DNA from 4 places in the Anaeromusa burkinensis DSM 3853 genome. Region 1 is predicted to be linked to each of the others. Evidence: riboswitches for the same ligand, from Rfam matches in the RefSeq annotation. Region 1 holds a riboswitch; each other region holds the start of a gene.
What was found. A riboswitch is a leader RNA that binds a small molecule or an ion and turns the genes downstream of it on or off. The one in region 1 is predicted to bind cyclic di-GMP.

Region 2: it holds a riboswitch for cyclic di-GMP, as region 1 does, so the genes downstream of both, C508_RS0108175 (methyl-accepting chemotaxis protein) here and C508_RS19390 (histidine kinase N-terminal 7TM domain-containing diguanylate cyclase/phosphohydrolase) in region 1, are expected to answer to the same signal.
Region 3: it holds a riboswitch for cyclic di-GMP, as region 1 does, so the genes downstream of both, C508_RS0115760 (methyl-accepting chemotaxis protein) here and C508_RS19390 (histidine kinase N-terminal 7TM domain-containing diguanylate cyclase/phosphohydrolase) in region 1, are expected to answer to the same signal.
Region 4: it holds a riboswitch for cyclic di-GMP, as region 1 does, so the genes downstream of both, C508_RS19525 (HD domain-containing phosphohydrolase) here and C508_RS19390 (histidine kinase N-terminal 7TM domain-containing diguanylate cyclase/phosphohydrolase) in region 1, are expected to answer to the same signal.

Annotation. Positions count from the first base shown of each region.
Region 1 is NZ_KB894587.1:151,718-160,178, forward strand. It holds gene C508_RS0106085 (transporter substrate-binding domain-containing protein) at 1-634, opposite strand, end outside; gene msrA (peptide-methionine (S)-S-oxide reductase MsrA) at 906-1,430, opposite strand; gene C508_RS0106095 (PhzF family isomerase) at 1,511-2,413, opposite strand; gene C508_RS19390 (histidine kinase N-terminal 7TM domain-containing diguanylate cyclase/phosphohydrolase) at 2,496-4,580, opposite strand; cyclic di-GMP riboswitch class I at 4,671-4,762, opposite strand; gene C508_RS0106105 (amino acid permease) at 5,257-6,660, shown strand; gene C508_RS0106110 (NADH peroxidase) at 6,761-7,309, opposite strand; gene C508_RS0106115 (YaaW family protein) at 7,586-8,374, shown strand; gene C508_RS17940 (CBS domain-containing protein) at 8,384-8,461, shown strand, end outside.
Region 2 is NZ_KB894590.1:81,174-89,634, reverse strand. It holds gene C508_RS0108195 (M20/M25/M40 family metallo-hydrolase) at 1-889, opposite strand, end outside; gene C508_RS0108190 (GntR family transcriptional regulator) at 1,138-1,806, shown strand; gene C508_RS0108185 (glycyl radical protein) at 1,834-4,200, shown strand; gene C508_RS19835 (glycyl-radical enzyme activating protein) at 4,187-5,086, shown strand; gene C508_RS0108175 (methyl-accepting chemotaxis protein) at 5,218-7,299, opposite strand; cyclic di-GMP riboswitch class I at 7,525-7,610, opposite strand; gene hemB (porphobilinogen synthase) at 8,034-8,461, opposite strand, start outside.
Region 3 is NZ_KB894609.1:37,160-41,139, forward strand. It holds gene C508_RS0115740 (hypothetical protein) at 78-485, shown strand; gene C508_RS0115745 (DUF3887 domain-containing protein) at 487-921, shown strand; gene C508_RS0115750 (DedA family protein) at 960-1,577, opposite strand; cyclic di-GMP riboswitch class I at 1,776-1,859, shown strand; gene C508_RS0115760 (methyl-accepting chemotaxis protein) at 1,990-3,756, shown strand; partial or broken gene C508_RS0115765 (IS3 family transposase) at 3,851-3,980, opposite strand, start outside.
Region 4 is NZ_KB894597.1:53,700-62,160, forward strand. It holds gene C508_RS0112355 (type II and III secretion system protein family protein) at 1-992, opposite strand, end outside; gene cpaB (Flp pilus assembly protein CpaB) at 1,009-1,908, opposite strand; gene C508_RS0112365 (M23 family metallopeptidase) at 2,035-2,469, opposite strand; gene C508_RS0112370 (hypothetical protein) at 2,736-3,176, shown strand; gene C508_RS19525 (HD domain-containing phosphohydrolase) at 3,319-6,633, opposite strand; cyclic di-GMP riboswitch class I at 6,802-6,886, opposite strand; gene C508_RS0112380 (amino acid permease) at 7,095-8,461, opposite strand, start outside.

The sequences.
Region 1 (8,461 bases):
GCGTTTTGTTGTATTCCAATTGATTCAACAGGTCATTAATCGATGCATCCAAGCGACCATTTTCCATATCCAACAGATAGTCGACGGTTTCCTTATAGCTCTTGATTTCAAAATCAATGCCTTTGGCCTTAATGTCCTGCGCTACTTTTTCACTGGTAGCGCCAGTTTTAACCCCTACTACTTTGCCCGCCAAATCATTCACGCTGTTAATGGCGGTCTTATTTTTCATTGTAACCAGCACCATGCCAGTATCCATATAAGGCTCGGCAAAATCAACTACTTCGCGGCGTTGATCAGTAATGTACATAGCTGCAATAACCAAATCGGCCTGGCCGTTCTGTAGCGTTGGAATCAAACTGGTAAACTGCATTTCCTGTACTTCCAACGGCACGCCGATTTTCTTAGCCACGGCTTCCGCCACATCAATATCATAACCAATAATTTTGTTTGTTTTCTCATCATGGTATTCAAAAGGACGGTAGTTGCCGGTAGCCAGAATTAATTTCCCTTTTTGCTTAATTTCGTCAATACGGCTCTTTTGCGCCGTCGGTTTGTCGGAGCCGCAACCAGCAAGAACTCCCAGCGCCAACATCATCAGCAAGAGGACCCCTATCATTTTTCCGTATTTTCTCATGTTTCATCCCTCTTTCTTTGTAAGTTGCAATTGGAAACCTTATAATTAGGCGGCCGCCAAATTATCTTGACTCACTGTTCTATAAAAAAACAGAGCCCGCGCACGCTAGCGCAGGCTCCATCGCCAAATACACAGAAAAGCTCCGAATCAACGATTCGAAGCTTCATTGCTGACAAGTATTTTGTTAGTCCTTAGTATAACAGCCTGATGCAGACTATGCAAGAAAATATTTTATCCTATTAATAAAATATTACTCAGGATAATTTTTCTTTTACAGGCAACGCATTTTCACCTTCTGAAATTCTTCTTCCCCAATATGGCAATACCCGTGAGGATTTTTATCCAAATACTTTTGATGGTACTCTTCTGCCGGATAGAAATTTTGGAGCGGCGCCGCCTCAATAGCAAGAGGCTTCTCATAGCGCTGCTGCAAGGTTTGCAGCGATTGCAAAACTACTTCCCGGTCCTCTTCCTGCACATAGTAAACACCGCTTCGGTACTGCACGCCTACATCAAAGCCCTGGCGATTGACCGATACAGGATCAATCACCTCATAAAAAAGCTCTAAAATTTTGTTCAAAGATACTTCGTCTGCCTGATAAACAACTCGGACGGCTTCAGCATGACCACTGCCGTTGCACACCTCCTCATAACTGGGCTGCGCTGTTGGTCCGTTGGCATAGCCAACTTCCGTTTCGACTACACCCTTGATTAAGGATAAGTATTTTTCCGTTCCCCAAAAGCAACCTCCAGCTAGATAAATTTCTTTCTCATCCGCTTTCATTCGCTGTTCCATCCATCTCGCCTCCTCGTTGCAGCCAGCAAAATAAAACCTTCCAAGCAACGGCCTCTTGTTTGTTACCGCGTTTCTACCGCTTACAGGGTCATTTCCGTTTTGAAAACAATAACCGCTTCGCCGCCAATACGAACTTGCACCGGTTCTTCTTTCTCCACTTTTACGTAAACATCGACAATCCCGCTGCGTCCAATGACGTTTCCTTGCTCGCCTCTAAAACAGAACTGAGCGCCTTCAAAGACCGCTAACTTGTGCTTCACAAGATAAGCGCCTAATGGACCATTAGCATTCCCCGTCACCGGGTCTTCCGCAATGCCAATAGCCGGCGCAAACATACGTCCATGTGACAATACGCCCTCCATTTGCGAGTCAAGAGTAAACACAAAATATCCGTTACAGTTGATTTCGGCGCTTAATGCTTTTAAAGCAGCCAAATTGGGATTTAACGAATCCAGCTTACTTCGTTTTTGAATTCCGATCATAACTTTGGAATGTCCCGTAGACGCCACTTCCACGGGGCAACGTTCATCCAAGTCCTCTTCCATCAGCCCCAACGCCTGTAAAAGACGCTGCCGCTTTTCCTCATTAAACGGGTTGTCAAAGGAAATAGCGCCTTGGGTCATAATGATAGAGCAGCTTCCGTTGTGACGCACAATCTCTACCGGCAACGTTCCTACGCCAATTTTATGCATAATAACGGCGGAATCCATTTGCCCCTCTACGGCACGCACATAATGAGCCGCAATGGTCGCATGACCGCAAACAGGCACCTCGGTCAACGGCGTAAAATAGCGAATGCGCACCTCATGATCCGGCGCGTCCGGCGAAAATAAAAACGCTGTTTCGGAATTATTAAGCTCTCTGGCAATCGCCAGCATCTCTGCTTCGTTCAACCCGTCCGCATTCATAACAACGCCAGCCGGATTCCCTTTGAAAAGCTCCGTTGTAAAGGAGTCTACCTGATAAACCTTGTATGTACGCATAAGCCCGCCTCCTAGATGTCTAGAAAATACAATGGTTTCACTTCCATTTCTTTTCGTCATCCAAAGGCTTCTTGCCTGCTTTTCAAGCTAATTCTCGCATCATTTCTACAAAAGAATCCACCATATCCGGATCAAATTGAGAGCCTGCGCAACGAATAATTTCAGCAATCGCTTCCGCATCTGACAAAGCCTGGCGATAAGGCCGGTCATTTGTAATCGCGTCAAAGGTATCGACAATCGAAATAATTCGACAAGACAGCGGAATCGAAGAACCCGCTATTCCTTGCGGATATCCTTGCCCGTCCCAGCGTTCATGATGCTGCAGAATCAAATTGGCAACTCCCACTAATTCGGGAATGGACTGGGCGATCTTATGGCCAATTTCCGGATGCATTTTCATTTCCTGCCATTCTTCTTCTGTAAGCGAACCCGGCTTCAACAAAATACGGTCAGGGATGCCCACTTTACCCAGGTCATGAAATTGCGCCAGGAGACTGAGCATCGCCAGTTCATACTGCGTCATGCCAACTCGCTCTCCCAATTTTACAGCCAACTCCTTTAGGCGCTCCGCATGATCTTCGGTTTCAATATGCCTCGCTCCCAACGTGTTCATTACAGCCTGAACCATTTTGCTTTTTGCGCTTTGTCCTTGTGTCAGCTTGAGGCGGTACAGCTTTTTATCCGCTATTTTGAATAAGTCGTCCAACGTTTCTTCCGGCTTGCGGCTTAACGCAATGCCTACGGACAAGCTTAAAGGAACGCCGGAATGACGCCGATTATACGCATCTACTTCCACCCGCACCTGTTCTTCAATGCTTTTTATACAATCGTCATCGGTTTGCAGCAAAATGGCCGCAAACTCATCCCCGCCTGTGCGCGCTACAATCCCCTTGCCTGCAGAAATATTGCTCATAATTTTAGCGGCAGCAAGAATCGCTTGATCTCCAGCCTTAAGTCCCATTGTATCATTAACAAATTTCAGTCCGTCAATATCCGCACTCAACGTTGCAACCGGATAAATAGGCGAGCGTTGCATACGCTGCATTTCCGCTTCAAAAAACGTACGATTATATAACCCTGTCAGTACGTCATGAAAGCGATTATATTGCAGCTCTTCTTCTTTTCGTTTGCGTTCTTGTATTTCTTGCCGCAACTGTGCTTGCAACCGAATATCTCGTCCTACAAAAATAAAACCAGCTGGTTCTCCTACCTGATCCGCTACAGCAGAAACACGAAACTCGATAGGCAGCGGCTCTCCTTGCTTAGTCTGCATCTCCAACTCCGCCACCGCTTCCAGGGCAACAAGCAATTGACCTTCTTCACTTAGCAAACCTGAAATAAACTGCGGCAGTGCGTTATACATAGCTTCTTCCTCCGCATACCCTGTCGCGGCTACAAAACCGGAATTCACCTGCAAAATTTTAAAGTTTAAATCGGTCACCGCAATAATACCAGTAACATGCTCTAAAAGCATATTGGGACTAATCATCGATGCTACATTAAACAGCTTATACCGATGATACGCATACCAAAAGCCCAAAAAATAAAGAAAGACAAAAAGATGCAGCGGATCCGCCCGGCCTTCTCCTTCAATAATAACTGGATAATAGGCCTCAAGAAAGTAGGCGGTTCCTACGGCGCAAGCATTGCTCAAAAAAGCCAAGGCTGCCTGAATCCGTTTTCGCTTAGCCTTGTTTTTCCACCCCCAGCGAGCCAGTATAACCGATACCAGCAGGCCGTAGAAAACATAAAATAGGTTAAACGCTAAATAGAATGCATCTACTGCTAGACGTCCAACGCCGACACCCAGAAAAAAAACTTCCCAAACAATCAATACTGCTGCAGGTAAATACAGCAAGGCAACTTTCCATTTTTTATTAACAACCGCTTCGTTTTCTGTCAGAAGCAGATTAATATGAAGAAATACAGCCACAAAAGGAATCCAGCCAAATGCCGAAAGCTTATCCGCCAACCAATAGCTTTCTATATCCTGCATTTGATATACATACAATAAACCAATCGACCATATAGTAATGCTTTGAAATAAAAGGAAAAACAAACGGTGAATCAACTGCGTTCGCTCAGAGACATATACGCGCCAACCGACAAAACCACTTAAGACAGCAGTAATAAGAGACATAATTGATAGTAAATCAAAAATATCCACGTGTTCCTCCTTAGCAAGATTCTTTTTTGCAACAGCTTACAAAAAAAGTGCCGGGCTCCATGCCGGCACAAAATACGATCTCAAGGTTGAGTCGGCAACTTGGCGACCATAAACAAAACAACGTTGTCCGTAGGCCCATAGCTTTGCGTCCTTGCTTTTCAACAAGTTTGCCCATATAAAGTTCATTGTGACAGTTTTATGTTTATAATACTACATAAAACTCATCATTTTGTACTTTACAAGATTTTCCTACTAATTTCCACATGACTTTTTTCCTATTTTTGATCTTTTTTTACATTCATTACACCTAATTTTTAACATAAGCGCGCAATTTGTCCCATGACTTTTTCATTTAAATTACGTAAACAGAAACTATCCTTGTCTCCGTTTCAATTCAAATATCGCTAAAATGACTTTGGAGCGCCCTCCGCAAAGCGGCGCAAAACAATCCTTTCTGGAAATACATTTTTCTCCAATCAGAAAACACCCCTTGGCCGTGTGAGGAAAATAACCATTTTCTAATTTTTTTTGCCCTAAACACCCCCTTTTTCTCTTTACTTTCTCGCCTTCTAATGTTACATTGTAAATTGTCTGTGTCTTTATAATGGACTATTTTGTCGTTATGTTTTCTTTGCTAGTACACAGTCACTCTCAAAAGAACGAAAAGGGGATTTAAATGGATATTTTTCGCACTAAAAGCATTGAAGCCTTCCGAGAAGGCGCCAAAGAAAAAAAGCTCAAAAAGACCTTGGGCGCCTTCGATCTTATCTTACTAGGTGTCGGCGTAATTATGGGCACCGGAATTTTCGTATTTACCGGCGTTGTAGCCGCCAAATACGCGGGACCAGCTATTGTTGTGTCCTTGGTTCTTTCCGCTATCGCCTGCGCCTTCGCCGCCTTAGCCTATGCGGAGCTTGCCTCGATTGTTCCCATCTCCGGCAGTTCCTATACGTATTCCTATGCGGTATTAGGTGAAATTGTCGCTTGGATGGTTGGCTGGAGTCTGATTTTAGAATACTCTTTAGGTGCGAGCGCAGTAGCTGCCGGCTGGTCGGCTTACGCCACCGGCTTGTTTAAATCAGCAGGCTTTGCCGTGCCTCAAGCCTTAACCGCCGTCCCGGCTGACGGCGGTATCATTAATCTGCCGGCGGTCATCATCTCGCTTTTTTTAAGCTTTTTGCTCGTGCGTGGTACAAAGGAAAGCACCACTCTCAATCGTATTTTAGTAGCAGTAAAGCTGGTAGCCGTATTCATCTTTCTCTTTCTTGCCGGCCCAAAGGTCGACCCCGCCAACTGGACGCCCTTCATGCCCTTTGGCATCTCAGGCGTTGTTACGGGCGCAGCTACTATCTTTTTAGCCTATATTGGCTTTGACATTGTTTCCACCGCTGCGGAAGAGTGCAAAAATCCCAATCGTGACTTGCCCATTGGAATTATTGGCTCTTTAATTGTCTGCGCCATTTTATACGTATCCGTAGCAGCCGTCTTAACCGGCGTCGTCCCCTATACCGAGCTCAACACCGGCGAGCCAGTCGCTTTTGCCCTGCGCTCCATTGGTTACAACATGGGTTCCGCTTTAGTAGGAACCGGCGCGATTGCCGGCATAACAACCGTTCTCCTTGTTGTCATGTACGGCCAGACTCGCGTATTTTACGCCATGTCTCGTGATGGCATGCTGCCTGCAGGCATCTGCAAAATCCATCCTAAATACCAAACGCCTCATATTATTACCATTCTATCCGGCATTGTCGTCGCCATTGTATCCGGGTTGACGCCTATCAGCGTTATTGCCGAGCTAACTAATATCGGCACCTTGTTTGCCTTTGTTATTACCGCCGTAGGCGTATTAGTCCTGCGCCGCACCAAACCAGATATTCATCGTCCTTTCCGCTGCCCGGCGGTCACCTTTGTTTCTCTGGGCGCCATTATCTCCTGCGGGTATCTGATGTACAGCCTCCCCGGCGATACCTGGTTCCGCTACGGCATTTGGAGCGCCCTCGGCCTCGTCGCCTATTTCGCCTATGGCTATCGCAAAAGCCTGCTTCATCCTCGCAATCAAGAGAAGAACCAAGCTGCTTAATAGGGAACGAACACAGAGTAAGCATAAAAAGATCCATCATAAGAAAAAAGGGTCTGACTTTTTAAAAGTCAGACCCTTTTTTTCTTATCTGCCTAAGAGCTTACTTTCCGAAATAACGCTCTAAAAGACCTTTGAAAGCTGCGCCATGGCGCGCTTCGTCTTTGCACATTTCATGCACGGTATCATGAATAGCATCTAGGCCAAGAGCTTTAGCCTTTTTCGCAATACCCAGCTTGCCTTCGCACGCGCCGTACTCCGCTTCTACGCGAAGTTCAAGGTTCTTCTTCGTGCACGGAAAAACTACTTCGCCCAGCAGTTCGGCAAATTTAGCCGCATGCTCCGCTTCTTCAAAGGCAATCCGCTTGTATGCTTCCGCCACTTCCGGGAAGCCTTCCCGATCCGCTTGACGGCTCATAGCTAAGTACATGCCCACTTCGGTGCATTCGCCTGCAAAATTCATTTTCAGGCCTTCAATAATTTCCGGATCAACTCCAGCCGCTACGCCAATACGATGCTCATCCGCCCAATTCATAGCCTCAGCCGACCGTTCAATAAATTTCGCGGCCGGCGCTTTACAGGTCGGACAAATTTCCGGAGCCGCATCTCCCTCGTGAACATAGCCGCAGATGGTGCAAACAAATTTTTTCATTTTTAGTTCCTCCTTATATTTAAATAATAATTATCCGTTGACATTAACTATATTATCACTATGTTTTCTTTTTGACAAGAGCCTTTTTCTTTTTTTCTTTTCTCTTTTTTAATTGTTCGCTTAGTTTATCGGGAATTGTTTTCAAATTATTTCCAATTTATCGTTTTCCAAAAGGAGGAAATGATCAGTCCCGCGTATAAACTATGTTGCAAATCCCGTTCTATAAAGAACACCGCTTTTAAGAGAAGCTGCAAGCACAGAAAAAGGAGGTACTTTATGGCTAAGGGAGATCAGCTTGACATTATTTTATGCGACCCGAATTTAACCTGGGATGATTGGGAAACTCTGGGCAGCATCTTTGAACTCACCAATATCAACCAAGCTTCAAAACAAGAAAAACGCGAAATTCTAAACCGCGAAATCCGCCACGCTTATGGTAATAGCGCACTTAATCTTTTTCGCAATAACTATGAGCCGGATTATGAAGAGATAGTACGTAAAACGGCAGCAGTATTAAATTTAACTGAAAAAGCCCCGCTAAAAGCAGCTACAGTAGCGCAAATTGAAGAATTCATCGTACTTGAGGTATTAAGCCGCCTCAAAGCGCAGATTATTAAAGAAAGCGGCATCCACGCCTGGCATGCGATTGAAGACTCCGTAGACTTCGAAATACAAAAATACCTCATTGCCGGGAAATGCCCTTCTTGCATAGTCAGCCGTTTCAAAGCCCTGCGCGGCTCTGCTTTACTAACCGCACTACTAGCCGGGCGCATGGCGGGACTCCCTCAATACGTAGCAGCCAGCGAACTGATCTTAGTTTTAGCCCGTCGCTTTGGCTTTCCTGACTTGCCTCCTATGGCCGGCTCTCTTCTTGAGCGTGCAATTGCCGCTCTTTTTGGTCCGCTTGGCTGGACTGCTTCATTTTTCTGGCTTGGCTTAGATATGGGAGATACAAACTGGAAACGAGTCATCCCTGCGGTGTTTGTAATTGCCGCCTTGCGCAAACGACTTCGCCACCATCTTAATCCGGCTATATTCCAAGAGCATTATCAAGCTCCGGAATAACGACTATAATTGAAAAACACTCCGTCTCTCACTTTTGCCGATACAGGGCATATCTGGCTCAAAGACATTCCCCTTCGCATGGTGAAC
Region 2 (8,461 bases), on a different contig from region 1:
CTTCAATCAGCGGAGTTAGCTTTGTAGAAGTTCCCTCCACATAGGTTTTCTTAACCACTTCCTCAATCGATTGCTTTATTTGAGGCAGCGTATCCGGATTCTCGCAACGCAGATCACACACAATCTTTGCATACGCCGGAGTTGCGTTAGGAACCGTTCCCCCTTCAATCCAGCCAACATTAAAGGTATTTCCTTGTTGCCAATCGGTTAGCGCTTCTATGTCGAGAACCTTATAGGCAATCTCCTTGATCGCACTACGCCCATTTTCCGGGTCATTTCCAACATGCGCTCCTTTTCCGAAAACCTCTACCATAAATTGATACAGGCCTTTGCGTTTTACAACAATGCCCCCATCGACAAAACCCGTCTCAAAATTAAAGGCTGCTTTTGCGCCAACCGCTTCCCTTTGTATAGCTGAAATGGCTGAACTTTTTTGATGCCCCACCTCTTCATCGCCAACAAGGATTACTTTTATCGGATATTTTTCATAGTCGATTTTTTGCAAAGCCAATACTGCGTATAAAAGGATGACAATGCCGCCTTTCATATCCAAGACGCCTGGACCAAAGGCTTTGCCGTCTTCAATTCGGAATGGCCGTTCTTCTGGAGTTCCTTTTTTAAAGATCGTATCCATATGCCCTGTTAAAACAACAAAAGGCTGTGTCATATCTCCGAATTCGCCGATAAGCACGTCTGGCGCATCATCCATGCTAATGCCCCTGGTTCTGCCGCCAATCTTTTCTATAAATGAGGCAATGCGTCTACCTATTGCATCGGTTTCGGTTTTGCAAAAAAGTCCGCTTTCCATAGTAACAAGCTCTTCCCACAGGTGAATCATCTCTTCTTTGCACTCGTCAACGACCTGGTACGCTGCTTTGTTTTCTTTCATATAATGTTTTCCCCCTATGAATTTCTTAGGCAAACAAGCCATAAAAAAACTGCCTTCTCTCTTCTTTGCAGAAGAGGAAAGCAGCGCTGCCGGTGTTTTATGGAATTAGAAAGCGGAGTTCTTTCTTGGATTTAGAGTAAATCATTCCCCTGTCACTGTCAATTCATTTCTGCGAAATTTACGATTGTATCCTGTATACTTTCGAAACATTGTTTGCAAGTTTTGAAATAGGTGCTATATTTAATTCCATGAAGAACACATCAAAAAGCTTAACCAAAACCAAGAGAATCACCATCCCGGAAAGCATTAGCAACCATTTGCGCAAACAAATCCTGATCGGCGAAATTCACGCTGGCGAACCTTTGCGTCAAGAATTACTTGCGCAACAGTTTGGCGTGAGCATCAGCGCTTTGCGTGAAGCTTTAAAAATTTTGGAAGGAGAAAAACTGGTTCGATTCCTGCCGAATCATGGAGCGGAAGTCATTCGCCTGACCGCGGAAGAAGCCCTTGAAATCTATGAGATTCGTATGATGCTGGAAACCGGTATCCTCGCACTTTCCATTCCCAAACTGAAAGAAGATGACTTTCTGCGAGCGGAAAAAATTCTGGAAGAAGAAGCGTCTTGCCACGACCCGGCTCGTTACAACGAGCTCAATTCCCTCTTTCATGAATATCTTTATGAACCGGCTGGCAACCTGCGCCTTTTGGATATGATTCATCTGCTGCATAACAACGTCGCACGGTATCTGGTTTTCTACCTCGACAAAATGGATTTTAAGGACTTTTCTCACGCAGAGCATACCGCTCTTCTTGCCGCCTGCCGCGAAAGGGACGTTCGCAAGGCCAAGCAAGTTCTAAAAAAGCATATGACTAAGGCTTGCAACCTGTTAGTAGAGTATCTAAAGCAACACGAATAATACAAAGGTCTAAAGGAGGAGCTTCTCATGACAACACCTCGCATCGCTGAAATAAAAAAGCAGTACATTGAAACAACGCCTTCGATTAGCATCGAGCGAGCTCGTATTTTTACAGATTCTCACAAAGAAACGGAAGGAGAAACCGTTATCTTGCGCCGCGCCAAAGCATTTCGAGCGGTCTGTAACGCTATTGATCCTGTTATCTTTGAGGGAGAACTCCTCGTCGGCAGCATCGGCGAATTTCGCCGCAGCGGCATTATTTGCCCGGAATATTCCTGGCAATGGGTCGAACAGGAAATGGATACCTTTGCCGAACGCACCCAAGACGCTTATACGATCTCACCGGAAGCCAAAAAGTCTCTGCGAGATGAAATCTTTCCCTATTGGAAAGGAAAGTCGCTGGAAGAAACCTTTTTAGCCCGTCTTGACGAAGATACTGCCCGCGTACTCGTCGATACAGGCATTGTCGACAACGATTCCAAATGGCGCAGCGCCGTCGGCGAGGTAACTGCGGATTATCAGGATCTTGTTTTCCAAAAAGGTTTCGGAGGCTTTCGTGACGAAGCGATTGCCGCTCTACGCAAGCTCTCTCCTACTAATACAGATGAACTGGAACAAATGGATTTTTACCGCAGCGCCATTATTGTATCTGAAGGAATCATCACGCTCGCTAACCGATATGCGGAAAAAGCCGACACATTAGCGGCGGCAACCGCCGATCCCTCTCGCCGCCTTGAGCTAGAGGAAATCGCTTCCATTTGCCGCCGTGTACCTGAAAATCCGCCGCAAACCTTCAAAGAAGCCATCCAGTGCGTATGGTTTACGCAATTGGGCTCTATCCTTTCTGAGAATTCACTGGCTTTAAATCTGGGACGATTCGATCAATATATGTACCCTTTCTATGAAAAAGATATAAACGCCGGTCTCCTCACCCGGGAAGAAGCGCTGGAGCGTATCGAATGCCTTTGGCTCAAATTATCCGAGTGGGTTTGGGCTATTTCCAGCAATACGGCTCAATTTTTTGCTGGCTACAATTCTTTTCAAAACCTCACCGTGGGCGGACGTAAGCGTGACGGCAGCGACGCTACCAACGAAATATCTTATCTTTGCCTGGAAGCGACGGAACGAGTCAAAACGCATCAACCCGGACTTAGCGTTCGCATTCACCCCAATTGTCCTCCCGAATTTTTGCAGGCCGTTTGCAAGCTGGTTCGCTGCGGGACAGGATTCCCCGCTATCCACAATGATCGCGTCGGCTCGGAAATGCTTTTAGCTGCGGGCCTCTCCCCTGAGGACGCCCGTGACTGGAGCAATTGCGGCTGCGTTGTTCCCCATTTTCGCAAAGTCGGAGAATGGACGTCCGCCGTCAATATTAATTTGGCAGCCGCTATGGAATATACGCTCAGCGGCGGAATCAGCCGCATAAACGGCAAACAAATGGGCTTGGCGACAAACCTCGCAGACAGTACCAATTTCGAAGAATTCAAGTCGCTATTCTTTCGCCAAGCGGCTCATTTGATAAAAATCGGCATCATCGGCTCGCTTACCGCACAGAAAGTACATGCTGAAATTGTGCCACGGCCTTACCTTTCTCTCTTAGTGGACGGCTGCATGGAAAAAGGCCGGGATCTCAGCCGGGGTGGCGCCAAATACTGCCTAGGCCCTGTGCTCACAGGCATCGGCCTTGCAGACAGCGCCAATGCTCTAGCGGCCATTCGCAAGCTTGTTTTTGAAGACCAAGCGTACAAATTGCAAGATTTTGCTGCAGCTCTGGAACAGGACTGGGACGGATTTGAAGAACTCCGGCAGGCCGCCTTGCAATGTCCCAAATACGGCAATGACCTGGATGAAGTTGACGCTCTCGCCACAGGAATTTCCGATTTCTATCATAAGGAAATCACGCAATACACCGATATTTTCGGAGCGAAGTTCAACTCAGCCTTTATGGGTATTTCCAACTACATCCCTGCCGGCTCAGTAGTCGGCGCAACGCCGGAAGGACGCAAAGCAGGCACGCCCCTTACCGAAGGCGTCTCGCCGCATGCAGGCACCGATATAACCAGCCCCACCGCCGCCATGCGCTCTGCAGCAAAAATCAACCATGACATTCACAGCGGCGGAACACTCGTCAATGTGAAACTCTCGCCAACTCTGTTAGAGACGAATCGTGGCCTCAATAACCTGGCCTCCTTAATTCGCGCTTATTTTTCACTGGGAGCTTTTCATATTCAATTCAATGTCATTTCTCCAGAGATTCTACGCAGCGCTCAAGAGCACCCGGAAAATTATCGAGACTTGCTTGTCCGTGTTGCCGGCTACAGCACACAATTCGTAAATCTTTCTCGCAAAGCGCAAGACGCCATCATTGAGCGAACCACTTATGAAAGCATGTAACGTCTTTCAAATCCAACGCTTATCGGTCAACGATGGTGACGGCATCCGCAGCACCGTGTTTTTTAAAGGATGCCCGCTTCGTTGCCGCTGGTGCGCAAATCCAGAATCCTGGTCCCCTCATCCAGAATTGATGTTTCTAGCCCACAAATGCACCCACTGCCAACAGTGTGTTTCTCACTGCCCCGCTGGTGCGATTTTTCTGGAAGATAATCAGGTTCGTTTTGCGTCTTCAACCTGCAAGCAATGCTTTACCTGCGTGTCCGTCTGCCTCAATAAAGCACGCCAGAAAATGGGCGAGAGTCAGAGTATTGACGTTCTAATGCAGCAACTAAAAAAAGACTTTCTTTTTTATCTGGAATCCGGGGGCGGCGTCACTTTTTCCGGGGGAGAACCATTCTATCAAGAAGAAGCTTTGCGCGCATTAGTAAACCAATGCCAAAACCTCGGCATAGCTACAGCCGTCGAAAGCTGCGCTCAATTCAACTTCACTAACTGCAAAGATATTATTGAAAAACTAGATCATATCTTTTTTGATCTCAAAGTAATGGATCCTACCAAGCACCGCTACTTCACCGGAATAGACAATACAACCATCCTGCAAAACATCAAAGCGGCCTCCTATTTCAATGACAATATCGTCATTCGCATGCCTGCAATCCGCGAAGTCAATATTGACGATGAAAACCTCGAACAACTAAGCCGCTTTTTGCTTCAGCAAACGCGAGTCCGAAAAATTGAACTCCTCCCCTATCACACACTGGGAAAAGAAAAAATGGAAGCTCTTGGCCTTCCATTTACGAGCTTTACAGCGCCCACAGCTGACGAATTACAGGGGATAAAAGAAAAACTCGCTTGCAAGGGATTAGAGGTTGTCAGTTATTCTTAAAAACAGCTCCAGGGAACTTTCTTTAGAAAAAGAAGTCCCTGGAGCTGTTTTCATTACATGCAATTGGAAGTAGTGAGTCTCACGAGACCATCAAGCAGGAAACTGAAGGCGCTATCACAATTCGTTAAAGATTACAGTTTAAACTGAACCACCAAACTTCCCATCTTGCCTGCAATCTGTTCCAACGATACGGAGGAAGATTGAATCGACTTCATTTTCTCGCTTACTCCTGCCGTGTTCAACGATATCCCTTGCGCTTGTGACGAATTCTCCAAGATCACTTCAGCGACCGATTCAATGACTTGAGATATCTCTTTTACTTCATGAGACACTTGCTGCAATTGAGCGCTAATATTTTCCGTCGTATCAAAAAAAGCTTTTGCATCTTCCTTATATTGTTCTCCTACTTTAACAAAGGAGTTATAATCTTCATTTACGGTTCCATTGATAAACCCTAGTATCTCTTGGCTGCTTTCCACCAATTTTGATATCGTATTTTGGACAGCTTGCGTCATTGACTGAATCTCTCCTACCGCCGTCGCAGACGCTTCCGCCAGCTTTCGAACCTCCTCCGCGACAACGCCAAATCCTTTGCCGCTTTCTCCAGCTCTCGCCGCTTCAATCGCTGCATTCAGAGCCAACAAATTAGTTTGCTTCGAAATAGTTGCAATTACTTCCACCATAGAGGATATTTCTTCAACAATTTTGGACTCATCAATAGAGCGAAGCATACTTTTATTCATTTCATCGTATAACGAAACTGCCCTTGTTCTGGAAGCGTGCGCATTTCCCTCTAGTGTTTCTGCACGCTCTTTGATATTTTCCGCAACACTTCGTCCCTCTTCGGAAAAAAGAGCCATCTTTTCAATATTAGCTTCCACATTTCCAGCAGAAGCGTTTAATTCTTCCGTAGAAGCCGAAAGCATTTCTATCCCTCGTGACACTTGCGACGTAGCATCTGCTACATCATCAGCCAACAATGCTGATTGCTCGGAACTAACTGACAACTCTTTAGAAGCAATAATCAACCCTTCTGACTGTGCGGATATTCTTTGCAAAATATCTCTCATGTGAGCAAGCATTCGATTAATCCCTTTGGAGATACTACTCAATTCATCTTGCGAATGCAGTTCAATATGTACCGACAGATCTCCATTTTGAATTTTTTCTAGATTCTCTCCAATTATAGAAACAGCATTAGTAATGGATAAAACTAATGCAATACATACATACGCTAAGACAGGCAGTGAAACAAGAATAGCAATAATGACTATATTCGCCTGCTGCTCGTATTGCAGTACACGCGCATTACATAAATTCCACAAAGCTCCTCCTATGGAGGCAAACAACTGATCATTCGCGGAAATGGCTTGATCAATGTCTGGAAAATCCAATTGAACATAGCCTTTTTCTTTTTCAAGCTCTTCATCAAGCTTCTTTAAAAATTTGCTTTGGATTTTCGTGAAATCTTTTATTGGAACCCCAATGTCTTTCAGTATACTTTGACCTTTCACCTCATTAAATTCGCTTCCTGTTTGCATATCGGTGTTAACAGTGTCAACCAAAATTGCTAACTGGGAGCTCAAGGCAATTAGTTTTTTCCGCTCACTGTATGATAATCCTTCCGGCGGCTGAGCTGCTACAACTTCTCTAATTTTGTATAGAGATTCCGCAATAGCAAGGCTGCGAAACATCACTACATCCATACAATAATACGAATCCAAGTCCGGATCTAGGGTTAAATTGGAGTTATCAGAGATATTGGTATGCAACGTTGTAAGCGCCGCTGACAAATTTTCATATGAATTCGTATTTCCTTTTTCGACTTTATGCCATAACGCTTCACATTCTTCGATATTCTTTGATACTTGTTTATTTTCTTGAGAAGAATCTAAAACATGTTCATACGTTTGGTCTAACTTTTTCAGCTCGATCAAATCCGCTTCTACAAGGTTAGCCGCACCTTCTTTTTGCAAAAACCAATACTCTTGAATATGCCTAGTTAATCGTTGAGATAATTGAGCATACTCAACCCCATATACTTCTTTTTGTGAAAAATCTTTGCTTGCATAATTCCCCGAAAAAAACTGAAAGAGCGCGACGCTCAGTAACACTACTAAAATTAAGCTCACCATCAAAAACTTAGCCATTAAGCGGAATCGACTCATAATAAAAATTCCTGGTTGAAAAATCCGCCTTACCTTCATCACCATTTTCACCTTCCTTTGAAAAATTCGCCAGTCAGTACCATTTGCAAAATAAAAACAGGTATTTGAAAAAGAATTCCTCTTTCAAACACCTGTCGACATTGACATTCAACATTTCTATTCACTTTTTCTCAAATCCATTTTGAAGAGTATATACTGATACTCTTTAGGATAAAATGCAAATTAAAAACGCCGGTTACTTTAACCGGCGTCGCATTAGTAAGCATTCAAACCGGCAACCTGGCAATCATAGACATTCCGTCCTTAGACCCACGGCTTTGCGTCCTTGCTTTTCAGCAAGTTTGCCTTTTACATCCAATGTTTTTATTCATTTTTTACAGTCTAATCCATTTTTAAACAACAGTCAAACAACGCTTTGCATATTCATACTAATTTATACACTATTTTGCTATTTATGTTCAAAAACATGACTTTAGTCCAAAGCTATACTCTCGAAAAATAGAACAAGAGCATTTCTTTATCAATTCTATTGTTCCCCAAAACAAGAACCCGCTAATACCTAACAAACGCAGATATTAGCGGGTTTTATAATTTGGACAAAATCCGGATTTGATTGATGGAGGGGAACCCTACAGAATCACATGTACAAATTCAATTGAATCATACCGCCATAAATCAAAGTAGGAACCATTAGGGCTTCACTCGCCATTGACTTTCTCAGGACAAGCTTCACAATCCGGTTTTGCAAATTTACCGAACTGTTTCAGAACAACACTGACCTATTCATTGCGCAACTGTTTTGCTATATCTAAGGCAAAATAAGTGAGTATACCATCACAACCCGCACGTTTAAAAGCAAGCAAACTCTCTCCAATAACAATCTTGGGATCAAGCCACTCATTTCGAATAGCAGACATTAACATCGCATATTCCCCACTAACTTGATAGGCAAATGTAGGCACAGCAAATCGAGACTTCACTCGTTGAATGATATCCAAATAAGGAAGACCCGGTTTAACCATCACCATATCAGCGCCTTCCTCTAAATCCATGGCAACTTCTCGCAACGCCTCCTCTGCATTAGCCGAGTCCATCTGGTAAGTCTTCTTGTTATTTTTAAGAGACTTCCCTGAACCCAATGCTTCACGAAAGGGGCCATAAAATCCAGATGCATATTTTGCAGCGTATGACATAATTCTTGTATGAA
Region 3 (3,980 bases), on a different contig from region 1:
ATAATGAGAATAGGCAAAATAAAAATGACGCATAAAGCAGACAATGCGTGCGTGTTGCGGGCAGGAGGAGCTTTGGGATGTTGACGATGCTTTTGATTTTATTGGGTCTCTATGTAGTGTATCGGTTATTTCGCTCGCGTTCGGGGTATAATCAGAATCCTTATATGGGAGGCAATGGCGGTTTTGGCATGGGGGGCATGCTGGGCGGTATGGTGCTCGGGTATTTGTTGTCGCAGTATCTGATTGACCAGCACCAGTATGATATGTGGCGCAATATGGATGATGATGAATTGCGCGAGACCCTTACGTCGAACGGCATTTTAAATGGAGATGAATTTAACGATTTGCTGGGACAGGCGGAGGCGGGAAATCTGCCGGACGTTGCCAATCAAAGTACCTGGGATGAGGGCAGCCAGCAGGATATAGCTTCCAATAGCTTTGACGACTACCAAGATAATGATTTTGGCGGGGATGATTGGGGGTAACATGAAACAATTTAAAACAATGCTGTTGGTGGCGATGTTGATCTTTAGTATGAGTCTTTCTGTTTGTTCTGCAGGCAACCGCTTCGCGGAGCAAGTGAAGGCCGCCGCTGATCCAATAACGGAGAACATTTTACAGGCTGTTAATGAAGATGATTATAAGGGCTTTTCGAAAGACTTTGATGAAAAAATGAAAACAGAGTTGAACGAAAATGAATATCGTAAAGTGATTGCGGCGACGAAAGCGAACTTTGGCAGTTATCTTTCTAAAGAGTTTGTTGCGGCTGAGCTAAACGATACGTATACCATTGTTACCTATAAAAGCAAATTTTCCAAGGAAGCAGCGGAAATCATCATTCGTAATGTGTTGGTCGAACGTGATGGCGGCTATGTTGTAGCAGGATTTTGGATGGATTCTCCGCAGCCGAAAAGCAAATAAAGCAAAACACCTGGCTCTTGGCCAGGTGTTTTTTATCTTTACATGTCCTTGTTGTTATTTGTTTTTTTACCACTAGTGCGCTTCCGCCAAACAAGCAAGGCGATTATAAGTAGCAGAAGGACGCCGAGGCTGACTTGATGTCCGTAGGTAGTAAGAAGATACCAATTTTCGCCGAGGGCGACGCCCAAATAAATTAGAGCGATGGTCCAGGGCAGAGAGCCTAAAACGGTATAGGCGGCAAATTTGCCGAAATTGACTTTGGCAAAACCGGCGGGCAAGGAGATAAAGGTGCGAATCACAGGCAGGAGTCTGGCAAAGAATACGGCTGTCAGGCCATAGCGGTCAAACCAACGTTGCGCTAAGTCGACGTTGGAAGGAGTAGCAAAAAAGTATTTGCCGTATTTTAAAATAAAGGGACGACCGCCGTAATAGCCAAAAGCGTAGGAGGCGATTGATCCCAGCAGCCCCCCGGCAACACCGTAAAAAACTGCTGGCTCGAAGCTTAAGCGGCCCAGATATACCAGATAACCTGCAAAGCCAAAGATCAGCTCGCTGGGAATCGGTATGTTAGCGCTTTCCAAAGCCATTCCTGCAAAAATAGCCCAATACCCCCAGGTGTCAATCGAGTGTGTTACAAATAAAAATAATGAATCCATTCGACGCCCCCGTATAGTGAACAATATAGGAAGAAAACTGCGTAAAATGCTTTCTGCAGGGGTTTGCAAAAATCCTTTAAAAAAGCGGTATTCAGTGAAAATGAGTAAAAATATGAACAATTTAAAAAATAAAAAATTGCCGATGAACACAGGCTATGATAAACTTATAAAAGAATACTGCATCGACTAAGTATAGTAAAAAGAAAAAAGCAAACTCGCTGAAAAACGAGGACGCAAAGCCACGGGTCTAATGGCAGAGCCTATGATCGTCGGGCTGCCGCTTTATAGAGGAGCGTTTGCCACACCTGCTTCTTTTTAGCAGGCCTTTTTTTGTATAAATACGATGCAGCAAAGGAGTTCGGTTTTACTAGTACAGGATCAAGAGTTGGTTGGAAATGGAGTGAGGCATGTTATGACAAAATTGAAGTACCGTTTGATTGCCGCAATGGTGGCTACAAGTTTTGCTTGTATTGTAGTTCTTTCTTGTTATTCGATTATTAGTACTGTTCGCAAGAATAGCCAAGACATCCAAGAGTATAGGACGATGCTGTATGAACAGTTTGACAGGGGGATCAAACTGGAGGTGGAGACGGTCCACAGCTTGGTGCAGCGTATTTACAATCAGCAGCAAAAGGGGCTGCTTTCTGAAGCGGACGCAAAAAAACAGGCGGCGGACATGGTGCGTGATTTGCGCTTTGACAACGGTAATTATTTTTGGATCGATACGGCAGAAGGAGTTAATGTCGTTCTATTGGGACGAGATGTAGAGGGTAAAAGCCGCATTCATTTGGTAGATCCAACTGGTAAAAAATTTATTCAGGAAATCATTGCCAGCGGTTTGAAGGAAGGTGGCGGTTATACAGACTTCTCCTTTCCCAAGCCGAATGAGACAGAGTCATTGCCAAAACGTAGCTATACGATGCTTTTTAAACCATACAATTGGGTGATTGGCACAGGCAACTGGGTGGATCATATTGAAAAAGATGTCCAGGTTAAAGTCGAAGAAAAGCAGCGTCAACTTAGCTATGATATCACGATGACCCTTGTAATTGCCTTGGTAGGATTGGGCTTAGTCAGCGCTTTTGCCATGTATATCAGCCGCAAAATTTCCGAGCCGGTAGTTAAAGTGGCGGAAGGCGTAAAACAGATTGCCGCCGGTGATTTGGGCATTGCGGATCTTGAAGTGGAATCAAAGGATGAAATCGGCCAATTGGCTTATTCCGTTAATGACATGAAGCATCATTTGAAAGAGCTTATTCGCGGCATTGCCAATTCCTCCAGTCAGGTAGCGGCGGCCAGCGAACAACTGACAGCCGGAGCCGAACAGTCGGCGCATGTAGTGACTCAGGTTGCGGAGTCAATTAATGAAGTGGCCCAAGGAGCGGAAAAACAGATGCGGGCGGTTAGCGAGACCTCCAGCGCCGTAGAGCATATCTCCTCCGGCATGCAGCAGGCGGCGGCAGGGTCCGCGCAGGCGGCGGAGCATTCTACGCAAGCAGCTCGGAAAGCCAAAGAAGGCGATTTGGCGGTAGGCCGAGCGGTGACGCAGATGGCGTCCATTGAAAAAACCGTGAATAATTCGGCCCAAGTGGTAGCGAAACTGGGCGAACGTTCTAAAGAAATCGGACAGATTGTCAGCGTTATTTCCGGTATTGCCGGACAGACGAACTTGCTGGCGTTGAATGCGGCCATTGAGGCGGCCAGAGCTGGCGAGCAAGGACGCGGCTTTGCGGTCGTAGCGGACGAAGTTCGCAAGCTGGCTGAGCAGTCGCAAGAAGCGGCGCAGCGTATTGCAGAGCTAATCGGAGAAATCCAAGGCGATACGGATCAAGCGGTGGTCGCTATGAGCGAGGGGACGCGTGAAGTGAAGGTTGGCAGCGAAGTAGTAACCGCTGCAGGCCAGGCCTTTGCGGAAATTACCGAGTTGGTAGCGCATGTTTCCGAGCAGGTGCAGGATATTTCTCAAGTCATGCAGCGTATGTCTCAAGGCAGTGAGAAAATCGTCACATCGGTCCATACGGTTTCCGGCTTGAGTGAAGCGGCTATGGGCGAAGCGCAGACGGTTTCGGCGGCAACCGAAGAACAGTCGGCGTCGATGGAGGAAATTGCTTCTTCCAGTCGGTCGCTGGCGAATTTGGCGCAGGACTTGCAGGAAGCAGTGAGTCGTTTCCGGTTGTAAAAAGAATAGAAAAAACCGTGCAGGGAAATGTTCCCTGATGTGACCCCAATAAGTTAGACTTTATAGCGTATCAGTTTTTACTGGTACGCTATTTTTATGCAGCATTAAGATGAAGCCTGTATTCTAGAGGACTCATCCAACCCAAGGACTGCTTGATTCTTTGCTCGTTGTAATATTTTACATACTTGTTTATTGCATCTTTCAATTCATCATAGCTGTAATAA
Region 4 (8,461 bases), on a different contig from region 1:
GTCTGCCCCGAAGAAAGAGCCAGCACAGTTTCCGCTTTATTCATTTTGAGCGGTGGAATATCCAAGTTTGTTCCAATCTTAATACGATGGGTGCTGTTCCATTCCATGGAACTTACTTCTGACTTGATACGACTTTGGATCAGGCCATCGGAATTAACCTGGGGCTCAATATCCAATTTAATACCATACTCTTTCCACTCGACAGAAATCTGCCCATTTTGGTTACTCACGGGAATGGGTATTTGCCCGCCTACCATAATATTCGCTTTATCACCACTTAAGGTAATTACATTTGGTCGCGAAAGAATCTTAGCGTCCCCTTTTTGTACTAATGCCAAAACCTGAGCATTGATGTTTTGATAAGTTCCAAAATTACCAAACACTCTACTAGAAGCATAGCTGTTGGTCTGACTTTGCCCTGCTTGGAAGCTGCCTGGATTTACAATGCCGCCATTGAGATTGCCCCAGGTAACTCCCAAATTATTGACCTTACTGCGGTCAATTTCCAGGATCATCGTTTCCAGCTTCACCTGGATTGGATGAACAATTTCTAATAAATTGACCACTTTCTCAGCATATGCCCCTGCTACTTTTTCCGCCCGCTGCTTTTGGTATTGGCTGTTAACTTTTCCTTCCAACACAATAGTTTTATTAATTTTGTTGACTCGAATGCCGTCCGCTCCTACTAACGCCTGCACCTCTACTGCTGCCCCTGGATCGTTAGAGGAAACCTCTACATCATAAGTACTAAGACCATTATCTGCCCATACCTGCAAAGTCGTTTTCCCTGTGCTTTTGCCTACCAGCAAAAATTCATAACTCGATACTACCATCACGTCCGCAATTTCCGGATTGGCAATCGCTACGCGCGTAAGGCCGGACATCTCTATCACTTTCGATTGGTTAATCCCTACTGACAAGGAGGCCGCCGACGCTGAAGACGCAAAAGCCAGAACCATAATGACTGCTATGATATAAATCCATCGTTTCATCTGCTTCCCTCCATCCTCAATTTACAGCTACCGACTCCGTTTTGGTGCCGCGGATTACCATTACGCCACCCGCACCGCCGCTGCTACTTCCTCCTGGCACGCCCATTGCCGGAGGCAACACCGGCGGAGCTGCTGTCGGAAAAATGGAAGGCGCATTCGGAGAACTTTCTTTAGCTGTCGGGGCCGCATGAGACCCTACTAAATCTCTAGGCGTCATTACTTGCGCTACTACTTGCTCCGGCATGGCCAGATAGGGTCGAAGCACCAACGATACTTTTCCTTTATCTTGCGCCAAAAAAAGCTTAGGCGCATCTTCGGGGTCCACTGCCACAGTCACTGTCGCCGTTTTGCTTGCTTCCTTCGTTACCGTTTTATCTCCCGAATCTAGGCCGGTTTCCCGATTCACCGCTAGAACCAACAGCTTCTGTAGCAGCATCCTGCTGGCATTCTCACCAACACTGCCTGAATCAAAACTTACAAGAGCATCCACATAGTCACCGACTTTAATCAAACCGCCGACACTGTTGGCTTCCGTAACCGCCAGCGCCATCGCCCGCTTGTTCTGAGGGATAATACCAGTAAAACCTACTCCCTTCATGTCCAGAAGCAGCCGACGTTCTGTTATCTGCTCCCCAGCGCCAATGCTGTCCTTGGCCACCACTCCCACCAAGGAAGATAAGGAAGTGATAGCACCTGGCTGCGCGTATTTCCCAGGGACTTTTTCTTCTTTCAACATTTCCGCCGTCAGGCGCATTTTGGGTATAATATCGCTTTTCGCTACCACTACCGTTTGCAGTTCTCCTTCGTTTTTTAGAGCGCTAGCTCCTTTTAAGTACTGATAGGCCAAGGTTGCCGTCACTAAACTAATTGCCAACGCCACAAGCAGTAATTTCCGATTGGTCATGGTTACTTTCACGAATCATCCCCCCCATCTCGCATTCCAAAACGTTTTATTAATACCTATTCACTAGCGCAATTATAATTCCTGCTATATTTACTGATTATATTAAATTTTCAGTTTTTAATTAAGAATAGTTTGCTCCTATTGTCCAATTACACTCAACGGATCGATCCATTGGCTTCCCTGCCAAATGCTTAAATGCAAATGCGGCCCCGTTGAATACCCGCTGTTCCCTACATACCCTACTAATGTTCCCGCTCCTATATACGCTCCCTCATTCACCGCAAGCCGGCTTAAATGGGCATAAAGCGTATACACTTCATTAGCATGAGCTACGACTATACAATTACCATAACCACTCCATTGATTCGCATAAATAACCTGCCCATCCCATAAGGTTCCAATCGGCGTACCATAATCCAAAGCTAAATCCACGCCATTATGAAACTGCCATGTACCACTAATCGGGTGTATGCGCATACCGAACGGAGATGTCACCGTATATGCAGCACAAATTCCTGTTTGCCAAACGGTTAAACATCCTACTAAAACGAGAATTCCGAGCAACCTCTTCATGCCATCGCCTCCTTTTACAACCTCCTTACAACATTACATAGTTATCATTTTATGTTTTATTTCAACAAAACTTTGCCTATTCCTTTAGGAGAAAGCCGAATTCACTAAATATTGTCAAAAAAATCTTTCTTCTTGTCTTCCTGCTTTTTAGAAAGTATTCTCGTTAGACTCATTTCCCAATTTATCAAAAAAGCGTTGAAACATTCCTTGTTTTGCGTCTACAATATAGTAAGATCAGCAATTAGGAGGACTCGCCAATGCTACTCATGCATTTAAAAAAACTTTGCCTTTTCCTTTTTCTCGGCTTACTATGTTTCAGTTTTTCCGGAGTCGCTCTGGCTGGCGCTCCTCAAGCCGCACCACAGCAAGATTACTTTAAAACATTTATGCAGCGCACAGAGGAAACCCTAAAAGTGCTGGTTGCGCAAGGAACCATAACCAATCAGCAAAAAGGGAAAATCATTGATATGTATAAGAAAAAAGATGCAGATCGCCGTGAAGAATATAAAAAGGCAAAAAAAATGACGCCTGCCGAACGCGAAGCGGCTTCTAAAAGCAAGCTAAAGACAGCTCGTACTCACAATACAGTGAGTGATCTGATTACCGGGGCTGGCCTTAGTGAAACGCAAGCGAAAATAGTGGCTAAGGAATTATATCCTCAGCACCGTCTCGCAGGCTCTGCTGATGCAAAAAAAACTACACAATAAAAGTTTTCTCATCGTATCTTACCGCCTCATCCCCCACTTTTAGCACGCACACACCTCCCTTTAACACGACGCATGATGAAGAAAAAACCGTTCCCGGCGGAACGGTTTTTTCTTCATGCCAGATATGGCTTATTATACGTTTTTAACAATCACAGTCGTTGTTTGCTAGCAATGCCAAAAACGAATCAACCAGTTTCGGTTCAAATTGCGAACCGCTGCAACGAAGCAATTCTTCAATAGCGTCCTTCTTTGTCATTGCTTTTCGATAAGGCCGATCACTAGTCATAGCGTCATAAGCATCCACAATACTCAATATCCGACACTGCAAAGGAATTTCTTCGCCCGCTAGACCCAATGGGTATCCTGAACCATCCCAGTTTTCATGATGTTTTAAAATCCAATCTGAAATCGGCTCCAAATCAATGGAAGCTTTTGCAATACGAAAACCAATTTCGCAGTGTTGTCGCATAATCTTCATTTCATCCGGCGTCAGCCTTCCCGGTTTCTTCAAAATGCTGTCGGGAATCCCCACCTTGCCCATATCATGAAATTTGGCAAACAAACGCAAATCGGCAACCGCACTGCTAGGCAAGCCAAGACAGCGCCCCATTTCCTCCAGCATAACACTCAAACGGTCCGCATGGCCTTCTGTAATATGATCGCGTTCTTCTAACGCCTTCATTAATGTCTGAACGATCGAATGTCGCACACTATGACTTTGGTGTATTTTTTGACGGTACATATAGGAATCTGCCAACTTTAAGGCCTGTTCCGCTTCAGAGGAATACTCCGCAATTTTCCACCCCATCGACAAGCTCACCGGCAATTGCAAGTACGTCTCATTATAGTCTTGCAAGCGTTTTTGATAGGTTTTCTCTAATTCTTCCATGCTAGTTGGCGAAGTATCAAAGCAAACTACTACAAACTCATCTCCGCCAACTCTGGCAACATAATCTGGAAATGACAATTCTTCTTCTAACAACGCGGCTACTCGTTTTAACAACAAATCGCCTTGCGCATGCCCTAACGTGTCATTGATCAATTTAAGGCCATCCACATCGCAAACTAAAATACCAATATTTCGTTTCTCTTCTGTTTTCATTTTTCCGAGGTCCGCTTCAAAAAATGATCGATTATACACACCGGTCATACTATCGCGCTGCATCAGATACTGTGCGTGCTCTTCCGCTTCACGTCTCGCAGTGATATCGCGAAGGGCAGCCAAGCAACACGTCTTATTTTCAAATTCCACGGTCGTTGCACTAACTTCTAAAATTAGCCGTTTACCGTTTCGAGCCTGAAACTCTTTTTCATAAATTGGATACGCCCCCTCTGCAACAACGGTTCGAATCACTTGCAAGGTTTTCTCTTGCTGTACCCCTTGTACCAGTACCTCTAAACCGTTCTCTTGCAGCTCTTGTTGTGAACATTGAAAAAGTTCTTCAACCCTTCGATTTGCTCTCAGTATGGCGCCGTTTTCACCATCAAAGACGATCAAACCATCCCCTGCCGCTTCAAAAATATCCACCGCTTGTTTTTGGCTGATTGCTAAGGCTTTCATGGTTTGCGCATTATCAACGGCAATGGCTGCCAGCTCCGCAAACGGAATCAGCGTATTCATTTCTTTTTCCCCAAAAACACGATTCTCCTCCGTAAAGGCAATACCAATAACGCCGAGGATACGGTCTTCCTTCTTCATGGGCACCATGGCAAAGCAACAAACTTCCGCCAACGAAGGATGCGTATTCCTTTTCGGCCACTCTTTATAATTGTTCACAATACAAGCTTCTTTTGTGCGAAGTACTTCGCCAATAATTCCAGATGTTAAGGAAAGCTTGATTCCAAAATGCTCCTTTTGAGCAAACAACCCGACTCCGCCTAGTCCTACGATAAGCTGTTTCGTTTCGTCCAGCAGCCCTACGGTTCCATGTACAGAGCCAGTACTCCTTGTGGCCCAGGAAATAATAATCGCTAGCAAGCTATCCACATCTTTTTGAGCCAACAATTGGGAAGATACTTCACTTAACGCTTTCAACAACGCATTATGCGAAAGCAGATCATGATTCACCTGCGCCGTTTTTTGATATTGCTCGCGCAGTTCTTCCTCCGTTGCAAGCAACTCTTCATGGGTGGCGCTTAACTGCTCGTAATGTTCCTGCAGTTTTTGTTTTGCTTGGACCCGCTCCGTAATATCAAAGGCGGCGCCTACAACAGCCCATACTGAGCCACTTTCATTTTTCAAAGGGATTAGCTGGTGGCTCCACCAGCGAGCTTGAAACAAGAATTCTCCTATAACCGTTTCCCCTAGCAGCGCACGTTGCACTTGATTCACAAGCTCTGGATGATTTTTATAAACCGCAAAAGCCGATGCGCCCACTTCACGACGAGTTCCCTGGGAGCCGTCGTTTTGCAAGCCTTCCCCCTCAGAAAGAGTAAAGCTCCCGTAGCTATCTAATGCATAAAACACGATGGGCGTATGTGCGATAAATGTACGGAGCCATAGCTCTTCTTTATGTTGTTTACGAAGACTAGATAACATATAGCTAGCTGCCAAAACAATGCCCAGGCTAAGCATAGACGCCGCCAGCAAAGATATGGTTCTATGTTGGTAGTATAAGTTCAATACGTCTTGCGAAGTCCCTACTTGAATAACAAGGGGATAGTCTTGCATCTTTCTATAGCTTTCGACCAACGTCTCCTTCGTTTGTGTTGCCAGAAAATCTCCATAGCTTTTAGTTATAATATCTTCTTGTTCTTCCAATTGTTGAAAAACGGGATCCTGACTTAGGTTATTACCAATTTCACTTTCACGGCCACTAGCCCGCACAACACCATCTAATCCGATAAAGCGAATCGTATAGTTCCGAGAAAAATTCATTTCCTGATAAAAAGAAGAAAAATACTCTGGTTTCATTGCAATAATGGCCACGCCAGCAAATTGTCCATCTGGATAGGCCAAGCGCTTCGTTAAATGAATACTAAGCCGTTGAGATGTTTTTCCTTTGTACGGCTTTCCAATATATAGTTCATCACGACCACTTTCGGTATGGTACAAAAAATGAGGAACATCCGCGATATTAATTCCTTGGCCTTCACCAATCGTATTTAAGACAAAATCCCCTTTATTATCTACTATACCGGCTGCTAATATAGGATCCAAACGAATTTGCCGAAAAAGTCTTTCCAGCCCTGGAGTCCTGGTATAGGTTTGCTCATATTCGTCTCTCATATGATTTAAGTAAAATTCATTTGTATTCAGCACACGACGAACATGCTCTTCAAAAGCCATCCCCATACGCTCGCAATCATGCTTGGCTTCTTCCATCACGGTTCGATGTTCAAAATAAAGCAAGCTCAACGTACTCGTCCACACAATGATAAGCAAACACGCAGAGCCAAATAAAAGAAAGCGTTTTAGAAATTGCCAATTTCGCAAAAATCCTTTTTTGTGCTGCAAGTATAAACCTCCTAGACTTCCTATTTATTAACCCTAGCTTGATTTTTCACAGGTCTCATGACATGGCCTCGACGCCTGTTACGCGATTATTTTACCGGCTTATTGGTTCAACTTTTTCTATAAAAAAATACCGGCCAAAATTGGGCCGGTATTTTTATGGCTATATGCCCCGGCAACTTGGCAATCATAGACAATCGTCCTTAGACCCATAGCTTTGCGTCCTTACCTTTCGGCAAGTTTGCTTTTTACAATTTTATTAGAAATCATTACATGACTAGAATCATTATATTGTAAATTTAGTCTAACTTCCTAGGCAACTATAGTCAATTACATTTTATTACAATTTCTAAGTCTAACTTATCTTTAAACATGGCCCTTCGTCTTAATGCCGCATAAAAAATAGCGTATCAGTAAAAGCTGATACGCTATAAAGTCTAACTTATTGGGGTCATATCATCTTTTCAATTAACCTGGCAACGTTCTTCCACTACGGCGACCGCTTTATTGCGGCTCTTCAAGACTTGATATGCCAAGAATAAGCCTCCATACCAGAAGGGCGCCACGTAAAGGCCCACTAAATTATCCGGATCATAACTCATCCCTAATACAACAGCCCCCAAGAAAAGCAACACGCCGTAATTTGCGTACGGAAAAAGAGGCATCTTATACTGCAACCGACTAAATTGCTCTTCGCTTAGTCCTTTGCGCCATTTTAAGTGAATACACATAATAAGAGCCCAAGTCCAAATACATCCAGTGACCGTACACGCCGACATAAAATAGAACACCGTATCTGGATAGGAAAAGTTTAAATATACGCCAACTAGACAAGCGGCGCTGGAAAATAAAATCCCATTGGCAGGAACTTGATGCTTGGAAAGAGTTCCCAAAAACCGGGGAGCTTCTCCCCGTAGAGATAACCCATAAAGCATCCGCCCGCACACATAGATACAGCTGTTCAGACAGGACGCCGCCGAGGAAAGAATAACAAAGTTCATAACTCCTGCCGCATAGGGAATTCCCATGCGTTCAAAGATAATCACAAACGGGCTTACCCCTTTAGGCAATGTATCCCAGGGACAAATGGAAAGAATAACCGTCATCGTACCAACATAGAAAATGAGGATACGCCAGAACACTTTATCAATGGCTGATTTCAAAGAATGCTTCGGATCTTCCGCTTCTCCTGCTGTAATACCAATCATTTCAACACCAGCATAGGCGAAAACTACCATAACCAAGGCCATGGCAACGCCTTTCAGGCCAAACGGCATGAAGCCTCCATGCGCCCATAAGTTTGAAAAGCCAATCGCCTCGCCGCCATTTCCGATGCCAAACAAAATCATAGCGGATCCTAAGAAAATCATCCCTATGATAGTAACCACTTTAATTAGAGCAAACCAAAATTCAAACTCTCCGTAATATTTGACGGCGGCCAAATTCACCGCTGCAATCACCCCTAAGCAAACCAGCGCCGCCAACCATTGCGGCGTATCAACAAACCAGTATCGCGCGTAAATACCTACAGCGGCAATTTCGCACATTGCCAAAACTACCCACTGATACCAATAAGTCCAACCGGTAATAAAAGAAACCGTAGGTCCGAAAAAAGTTTTAGCATATCCAGAAAAGGAAGCGGACACAGGATGTTCCACCGTGACTTCTCCCAAGGCCCTTAGCACAAAGTACATAACGACGCCGCCCAGAGCATACGCCAGCGTCAACGCCGGCCCCGCCATCTTGCTGGCGGAAGCGGAACCCATAAACAAAGCCACGCCAATAACCCCGCCAATGGCAATCAATTGAATATGTCGATTTTTTAAGTCTT